2 regions of the Paenibacillus sp. FSL H7-0943 genome follow, and region 2 is predicted to be linked to the other one. Evidence: a T-box and tRNA genes for the amino acid it is inferred to sense, from the RefSeq annotation. Region 2 holds a T-box; the other holds one or more tRNA genes.

Region 1 (4,399 bases), 2.3 Mb from region 2:
CCCCAGTAAACGGCGGCCGTAACTATAACGGTCCTAAGGTAGCGAAATTCCTTGTCAGGTAAATTCTGACCCGCACGAATGGCGTAACGACTTGGGCGCTGTCTCAACGAGAGATCCGGTGAAATTTTAATACCTGTGAAGATGCAGGTTACCCGCGACAAGACGGAAAGACCCCATGGAGCTTTACTGCAGCTTGATATTGAATTTGGGTACGATCTGTACAGGATAGGTGGGAGCCGTAGAAATCGGAGCGCAAGCTTCGGTGGAGGCGCCGTTGGGATACCACCCTGATCGTATCTAGGTTCTAACCTAGTGCCCTTACCGGGTACGGGGACCGTGTCAGGCGGGCAGTTTGACTGGGGCGGTCGCCTCCTAAAGAGTAACGGAGGCGTTCCAAGGTTCCCTCAGAATGGTTGGAAATCATTCGCAGAGTGCAAAGGCATAAGGGAGCTTGACTGCGAGACCTACAAGTCGAGCAGGGACGAAAGTCGGACTTAGTGATCCGGTGGTACCGCATGGAAGGGCCATCGCTCAACGGATAAAAGCTACCCTGGGGATAACAGGCTTATCTCCCCCAAGAGTCCACATCGACGGGGAGGTTTGGCACCTCGATGTCGGCTCATCGCATCCTGGGGCTGAAGTAGGTCCCAAGGGTTGGGCTGTTCGCCCATTAAAGCGGTACGCGAGCTGGGTTCAGAACGTCGTGAGACAGTTCGGTCCCTATCTGTCGTGGGCGCAGGAAATTTGAGAGGAGCTGTCCTTAGTACGAGAGGACCGGGATGGACGTACCGCTGGTGCACCAGTTGTTCCGCCAGGAGCATGGCTGGGTAGCTACGTACGGACGGGATAAGCGCTGAAAGCATCTAAGCGTGAAGCCCCCCTCAAGATGAGATTTCCCAATTAGTAAGACCCCTTGAAGACGACGAGGTAGATAGGTTGGAGGTGGAAGTGCAGCAATGCATGGAGCTGACCAATACTAATCGGTCGAGGGCTTATCCTATACTTAGAATGCAGATTCGTTTCGGATTCAGTTTTCAGGCATCAAGCCTGAGCATTTACGCTGTAAATGCCCGTTTGGTGGCGATAGCGGAGGGGTTCCACACGTACCCATCCCGAACACGACCGTTAAGCCCTCCAGCGCCGATGGTACTTGGACCGAAGGGTCCTGGGAGAGTAGGACGCCGCCAAGCGGACAACCACATTACCCGTGGTATTTTTTTTGCCCTTAATATTAATATGTCTTAGAAGGGCCTTTAGCTCAGCTGGTTAGAGCGCACCCCTGATAAGGGTGAGGTCGGTGGTTCGAGTCCACTAAGGCCCACCATATTCCCTGATAGCTCAGTTGGTAGAGCACTCGACTGTTAATCGAGTTGTCACAGGTTCGAGTCCTGTTCGGGGAGCCATTTATGGAGAGGTGTCCGAGTTTGGCCGAAGGAGCACGATTGGAAATCGTGTAGGCGCCACAAGCGTCTCGAGGGTTCGAATCCCTCTCTCTCCGCCATAAAATTATTAGCATGGCCCGTTGGTCAAGGGGTTAAGACACCTCCCTTTCACGGAGGTAACATGGGTTCGAATCCCATACGGGTCATATCATGGAGGCTTAGCTCAGCTGGGAGAGCATCTGCCTTACAAGCAGAGGGTCGGGGGTTCGATCCCCTCAGCCTCCACCATATTTTTTTCACTGACGCGGGGTGGAGCAGCCCGGTAGCTCGTCGGGCTCATAACCCGAAGGTCGCAGGTTCAAGTCCTGCCCCCGCAACCAATTTACTCTTATACATTATGTTTAGGGATAAGCTGGTATGGTGAAAATGAATAGTATATACTAATTAATGACGCGGGGTGGAGCAGCCCGGTAGCTCGTCGGGCTCATAACCCGAAGGCCGCAGGTTCAAATCCTGCCCCCGCAACCAATTTACACTTATGCATTATGTCTATGGAACCGTGGTGTAGTTGGCCTAACATGCCTGCCTGTCACGCAGGAGATCGCGGGTTCGAATCCCGTCGGTTCCGCCATTTAGTTAATTATTATTGGGGATTAGCCAAGCGGTAAGGCAACGGACTTTGACTCCGTCATGCATAGGTTCAAATCCTATATCCCCAGCCATTTATGAGAGCCATTAGCTCAGTTGGTAGAGCACCTGACTTTTAATCAGGGTGTCGAAGGTTCGAGTCCTTCATGGCTCACCATTTTCTTTAAAGTGTGCGCGTGTGGCGGAATTGGCAGACGCACCAGACTTAGGATCTGGCGTTTCACGACGTGGGGGTTCGAGTCCCTTCACGCGCACCATGTTTTTGCGGACGTGGCTCAGCGGTAGAGCATCGCCTTGCCAAGGCGAGGGTCGCGGGTTCGATTCCCGTCGTCCGCTCCATATAGATTTTGCGCCCTTAGCTCAGCTGGATAGAGCGTTTGACTACGAATCAAAAGGCCGGGAGTTCGAATCTCTCAGGGCGCGCCATTTTTATTACTAAGCAGTTATAGTATTGTTAACGGGATGTAGCTCAGCTTGGTAGAGCACCTGGTTTGGGACCAGGGGGTCGCATGTTCAAATCGTGTCATCCCGATTTTATACCTTTGCGGGTGTAGTTCAATGGTAGAACTTCAGCCTTCCAAGCTGATAGCGTGGGTTCGATTCCCATCACCCGCTTATAAAGAGAAACACCTGCCGGTATTAGGCGGGTGTTTTTTTGTATAGTTAAGCACGTATGGATACAATAGGAACTAGAGATTTTATTTGAGGAGGGGCCAATGTTTGAATTTGAAGCAAGGTTAGTCAGACCAGATACGAATGGGAGTTGGACATATCTTACGGTTCCTTTTGACGCTGAACAAATATATGAAACTAAATCAAGGATACAAGTTAAAGGAAGCCTGAATGACATTCCCTATAAAGGAACACTCATGCCGCATGGTAATGGGAAACATTTTATGGTCGTGAAAAAAGAACTGCGAGACTTAGCCCATGCTCAACCTGGAGATATAGTACGGGTGACAATGGAACAAGATCATCAATTGCGAGAGATAGAGGCTCCAGAAGATTTTCTGGACGCACTAAGCAGCAATGAGCAGGCAGAGGTGTATTATAACAGCTTGGCTTATTCCTATCGGAAGGAATATGTGAGCTGGATCGAAGGGGCGAAAAGACCGGAAACCAGAGCAGCAAGGATCCAGAAGTCAGTTAATAAGCTGGAAGAAGGTTTGAGGCTTAAATAATAGAACAGCGTCCTCCTCCTTAATATCTGGAAAGGGACGCTGCTGTAGCGGGTATATAAGGGATCGTCCTTATATAAGAACGCCTACTTCACCATTATTCACGAACTTAATGCTTTCGATCTTCACCTCTAGTTGACCTGAAGGAATCGCTAGCTGACAAGTACTGCCGAGCTCAGCCAGCAGCAGCTGCATGCCTATAGGTGACAACATAGAAATCTTGTTATTGTTAGGTTCTGCTTGGTTAGGAAATACGATGGTATAGATATCTGTAGTATTATCGTCCAAGTAACGAAGCTGCAGCTGACTTCCGATAAAGACCTGTGAATTTAAATCTTCACCATTGAACTCAGTTAGTAATTGTTCCAGCTCGGAGCAATAACGGGATAACAGCGTTTCAGCGTTGCTTCTATCCTTGCTCCGTACCGGAAAGTACTGATTTAGAAATGCGATTTTTTCCTCATCAAAATAGATAAGCTGCTGAAGCAGCTGTGTCCGTGAGCCTTCATAGATAAGACTATGGTTCATAGTAGATTTCACCCCCTCTAAGTAGCACATTCCTTGTAAACCTGTTATGGTGTGTTGCCATCTTAAAATCCCTCCTATACAAATAGAGGTCCCCCAATGGAGACCTTCTGATCAGTATACCAGCTTCTATTTGTAAATCCAATCCATTTTAAAAGGGGAATTAAAACCTTCTAAATATTGTAATGAAAACCTTTGACTATTACATACTTGGGTGCTATGATAGGCTGATGCATAGGCATTTCGTAGAAAACTGCGAAATGCCTATACTGTATTTTGAAGATATTTTTACATTAATTGTTACCTGGGGAGTGATACGCCATGTACATTTCGTTGAGTTCACATATAGATTCCAGAACTATAAAATAACTACTTAATTTATTAAAGGAGGAGATCAGGATGATTCAAGTTAAAGAGTTTGTAGATGCTGATAATTCTTATGCAGAGAATAAAGCTAATGAGTTCCTGGCAGGACTACGGGAGGAACAGATTGTGAATATCTGTTACGGTTCGGTAGTTAAATCATCACGTGATGGGGCAGAGCACCAAAGAACCACTATACTGGTCGTGTATAAGACAAATGAAAGGCAATAACTGGAACACGTTTTTTTCATGTCTATCCATTGTCTCCACGCTGGGCGTTGTGATTGTCATCATTTATTATGT
Region 2 (4,399 bases):
CTGGAAATGTGATAGAGATTTATAAGTAACATATATATAGAAGGGCAATCTCCGCGTTAAGCGCGGAGATTGCTTTTTTTGTGTTTTTTACATTCGGCTCGGTGTCGGTAACCCAAGCACTTCGAGCACATCTCCCAAGATGTCCTTGAATCTTGAAGTGAGCCAGAGGCGGAATTCGATCGTAGCTGGATCGCCTTTTAGAATCGGACATGCAGAATAGAAGTTGTTGAACAGTGTAGCTAAGGTATGTGCGTAAGTGCAGAGCGTATTTGGCGTTAACTCTATACTTGCTGAATGTAATATCTCGGGCCAGAGGCTTAGCTGTCTTAGCAGCGCAAGCTCTGCTTTTTCCAATTCGGAAGGGAACTGAAGCTGTGCGGCAGCTGTAAGGATTGGGATCGTAGCTTTACTCAAAACGCTTGTCGCACGCGCAAAAGTATACATCAGATAAACTCCGGTATTGCCGGATATTTCGGTAGCCTGTTTGAAATCAAACACGATTTCCGTTCCTAAATTAAACCGCAGCAGATAGTAGCGAATCGCAGCAGTGGCAATCAATCGGCTGGAGAGGCCGTCTTTATCGGAACGTGAGTGCTCAATGTTCTGTTCCATAAGCTCCACCAGATCGCTTACCTTAATCCCGATTCCCTGACGTCCGGACATAGCATAAGAAGATTTGCCTTCTGAAATATCTATACCCAGCTCGGCCGCCGAAGCGGGACTAAGAGATACAACACCATAGCTCACATGATGGAGTTTGTCTGCTTGCTCGTTATAACCTAGTGCCCCTAAGGCTTGCTTAACCATCTGTTGTGGATATTCCTGTCTGTAATCGATCACATTGATGACTCTGTCCGCCTGCCCATAAGATTCTTGGGTTCCAGTTAATCCAGTTGTCCATAAACCGGACGAGAATTCGCTATAGGAGAAATCTTTGGTCAAAAGACCAAATTTCCAGAGATGATAGGCAATATCTTTGGCTGTATACGTTAAAATCCCATTCGAACGCACCAGCACCTTATCGAGCTGATGCTCCTCTGAATCCGCTCCAATGTTAGCCTCTGTTCCTTGCTTCAGCACCCAGCAGCCTGCGAGTTTACCGTCAGTCTCTTGTACAAAAACGGCTGTCTGCTTCAGTAGCTCAGCTGCGGCTGCCCAAAATCCCTCTTTTAAAATACTGCTCTCCCATACCAGCAAATCATAATAAATCCCAAAATGTTTCATTTCCTCTACATGCTCTCTAACGATGCGTTCAGCTACAAGGTTGCCCAGCCAGGCTTCGTTACCGCCCCCTAGTTCAAGGGAGTGAAGTATATCTGTGCGCTTGTGTGTCATCTCAGGGTTCAGCGCATATTCTTTGTTCACTTTGGCATAAAGATCCCAGCAAAAATCACCGAAACGTTGGTGTTTCCCTTCTAAAGGTATATTTAATAATCCAACAACTGTATCCGCCAGCTGATTGCCGAGATCATCAATGTAGTTATGAACCTCTACGTTATACCCAGTTCTTTTCATAATTTTGACTAGAGTATCGCCGATACAGGCGTTTCTTAGATGACCTACGTGAGCAGCTTTGTTGGGGTTGATAGAAGTGTGCTCGATGATGACTTTTTCGCCAGTGCTGGCAGGCAGTTCAAAGGAATGTTCAGCCCAGCTTTGCCAATTCATATACAAATTGATAAATCCGGGAGCAGCGACTTCAACTTTTTGTAAAAGACCGGCGAAGCGCCCTTGGAATTGAAGCTCTGCTTTCACTAATTCTGCTATGACCATTGGGGATTTACGTAGAGTTTTGGCTAGCTGCATAGCAATATTGCATGAATAATCACCATGTTCTAGATTTGCTGGCTGTTCGATCAGAATGGCAATATCCTCTGGATAGTCAGCTCCTAACGTATTGAATACACGTTGTACACTGTGCTCGATTCCGTCTTTGATGATTTGATTTAACATGGTATACCCTCCTTTGAAAATACAAAAAAGCCCTCGTCTCAAAAGAGACGAGGGCTTTAGCGCTCGCGGTACCACTCTCGTTGCTGAACAAGTTGTTCAGCCACCTTACGGGATAACGGCCTTCAGCCGGGACTTCCTACTAAGGTTCAGAAGTCCATCTCACGGGTGCGCTTCATTAAAGGGATCTGTACCGGCTTACACTCTCCCGGCTCGCTGAGGACTAGATCTCGTTAACTACTCTCCCGCTCATCGATGCTTAATTAATTTTTACCAGTATACCTAATATTTCATAAAAAGCAATAGTGGTTAGCTTCTTAACAATCTTGGTTGCTCTTTGTTGTTAGATTATCAGTTTAGTAGATTATAAATTTGGAAAAAGAAGGATGTCTTGTTATAGGACTAGCTGTTCCTTTGCACAACAGTCCACACGCTAACTCAAGCCAAGGAATATTACTATACGGAGCCACTAATCTTTCAATTTGTAGTGGAAGGGAGGAGTGAATAAAACATGGCTATTTTTTCTACTGGACCTATAGATAACAGCCCGATCCTAGGGGTCAGACCGTCGCAACTGGTAACCGTAAAAGTAGTTAATCGGGATTCTCTTAATCCTTATAATCTAGTTATTCAAGGTTTCCTTCTTAACGGATCAAGAACGATGTATGTGAATGAAACAGTAAATCTAGCACCTAATCAAGTTTTAACTAAGAACTATTTTGCCGACTTGGACGCATTTGAATTTGTGTTTACAACATTAGAAGCAGTTGAAGCAGAGGTTGGGATTTCAGTCTGGGGAAAACAGAACTCGGGGGCATTGGTAGATCCTCATCGCATAGTTGCGTGGGAGAAGCAGGCAGTATTAATTTAATAATTATTTTTGTGACACAGTTAACGTTAAAGGAGTGATGAGAAATTGAGTTATTTATCTACCGGACCGATAGACAATAGTATGGTAGGGGGTGTAAGACCTACTCAGCATGTTACTGTCAAAATTGATAACCGAAGTGACATTGATTCATCAATGGCTCTTGTTCAAGGATACTATATGGATGGGACAAGAACTTTATATGTAAGCGAGCTGATAAATGTAGCACCTAATGAAGTTATAACACGTGATTATTATGGCGATTTTGATGCGTTCGAATTTATTTTTACAACTACAAGTCTGGTAGATGATCCGATTCAAATCTCAGTATGGGGAAAAAATAGCGTTGGCCAGATTGTGACTGCCCATCGACTTGTACATGCAGAATTGCTTGGTGTAACGCAAGGAATAACTGGCGCGACCGGCGCGACCGGGGCGACTGGTGCAACGGGAGCGGATGGAGCAACAGGAGCAACGGGAGCGACCGGCGGCGCAGGAGAGACTGGAGCTACTGGTGCAGATGGAGTGACTGGGGCGACTGGTGCAACGGGAGCGGATGGAGCAACTGGAGCGACTGGAGCGACTGGAGCAGGAGAGACTGGGGCAACAGGTGCCGATGGAGCTACAGGTGCAACTGGTGCAACCGGAGCGGATGGAGTAACTGGAGCGACCGGAGCAGGAGAGACTGGAGCTACAGGAGCCGATGGAGCTACAGGTGCAACAGGAGCCGATGGAGCAACGGGTGCAACGGGAGCGACCGGAGCAGGAGAGACTGGAGCTACAGGAGCAAACGAAGATGGTGCAACGGGGGCGACTGGTGCAACCGGAGCGGATGGAGCAACGGGTGCTACCGGAGCGACCGGAGCAGGAGAGACTGGGGCAACAGGAGCAGATGGAGCTACAGGTGCAACAGGAGCAACGGGAGCAGACGGAGCAACGGGAGCGACTGGAGCAGGAGAGACTGGGGCAACAGGAGCAGATGGAGCTACAGGTGCAACGGGAGCAGACGGAGCAACCGGGGCGACCGGAGCAGGAGAGACAGGGGCAACAGGTGCAACAGGTGCAGATGGAGTGACTGGTGCAACCGGAGCGGATGGAGCAACGGGTGCAACGGGAGCACGGAGCAACCGGGGGAGCAGACAGGTGCAACAGGTGCAGATGGAGTGGGAGCAACCGGAGCGGAGCAGGAGAGACTGGGGCAACAGGAGCAGATGGAGCCGGAGCAGAGGCAACAGGAGCAACGGGAGCAGACGGAGCAACGGGAGCGACTGGAGCAGGAGAGACTGGGGCAACAGGTGCAACAGGTGCAGATGGAGTGACTGGTGCAACCGGAGCGGATGGAGCAACGGGTGCAACGGGAGCAGACGGAGCAACCGGGGCGACCGGAGCAGGAGAGACTGGGGCAACAGGAGCAGATGGAGCTACAGGTGCAACAGGAGCAACGGGAGCAGACGGAGCAACGGGAGCGACTGGAGCAGGAGAGACTGGGGCGACTGGTGCAACCGGAGCGGATGGAGCAACGGGTGCTACCGGAGCGACCGGAGCAGGAGAGACTGGGGCAACAGGAGCAGATGGAGACAG

The links. The T-box of region 2 lies ahead of argS (arginine--tRNA ligase). A T-box ahead of a tRNA ligase gene usually reads a tRNA of that ligase, here a tRNA-Arg.
Region 1: it encodes a tRNA-Arg, which carries the amino acid that the T-box ahead of argS (arginine--tRNA ligase) is inferred to sense. The anticodon was not compared.

What each region holds. Positions count from the first base shown of each region.
Region 1 covers NZ_CP150148.1:990,272-994,670, forward strand. The annotation lists rRNA gene NSQ55_RS04245 (23S ribosomal RNA) at 1-1,000, shown strand, start outside; rRNA gene rrf (5S ribosomal RNA) at 1,074-1,190, shown strand; tRNA gene NSQ55_RS04255 (tRNA-Ile) at 1,248-1,324, shown strand; tRNA gene NSQ55_RS04260 (tRNA-Asn) at 1,328-1,403, shown strand; tRNA gene NSQ55_RS04265 (tRNA-Ser) at 1,409-1,501, shown strand; tRNA gene NSQ55_RS04270 (tRNA-Glu) at 1,517-1,588, shown strand; tRNA gene NSQ55_RS04275 (tRNA-Val) at 1,595-1,670, shown strand; tRNA gene NSQ55_RS04280 (tRNA-Met) at 1,686-1,762, shown strand; tRNA gene NSQ55_RS04285 (tRNA-Met) at 1,834-1,910, shown strand; tRNA gene NSQ55_RS04290 (tRNA-Asp) at 1,936-2,013, shown strand; tRNA gene NSQ55_RS04295 (tRNA-Gln) at 2,030-2,104, shown strand; tRNA gene NSQ55_RS04300 (tRNA-Lys) at 2,112-2,187, shown strand; tRNA gene NSQ55_RS04305 (tRNA-Leu) at 2,203-2,287, shown strand; tRNA gene NSQ55_RS04310 (tRNA-Gly) at 2,295-2,369, shown strand; tRNA gene NSQ55_RS04315 (tRNA-Arg) at 2,380-2,456, shown strand; tRNA gene NSQ55_RS04320 (tRNA-Pro) at 2,489-2,562, shown strand; tRNA gene NSQ55_RS04325 (tRNA-Gly) at 2,575-2,645, shown strand; gene NSQ55_RS04330 (YdeI/OmpD-associated family protein) at 2,747-3,211, shown strand; gene NSQ55_RS04335 (GreA/GreB family elongation factor) at 3,281-3,736, opposite strand; gene NSQ55_RS04340 (sporulation protein Cse60) at 4,133-4,327, shown strand.
Region 2 covers NZ_CP150148.1:5,581,067-5,585,465, reverse strand. The annotation lists gene NSQ55_RS24475 (cellobiose phosphorylase) at 1-29, shown strand, start outside; gene argS (arginine--tRNA ligase) at 88-1,953, opposite strand; T-box leader at 1,994-2,212, opposite strand; gene NSQ55_RS24465 (hypothetical protein) at 2,462-2,821, shown strand; gene NSQ55_RS24460 (hypothetical protein) at 2,867-4,399, shown strand, end outside.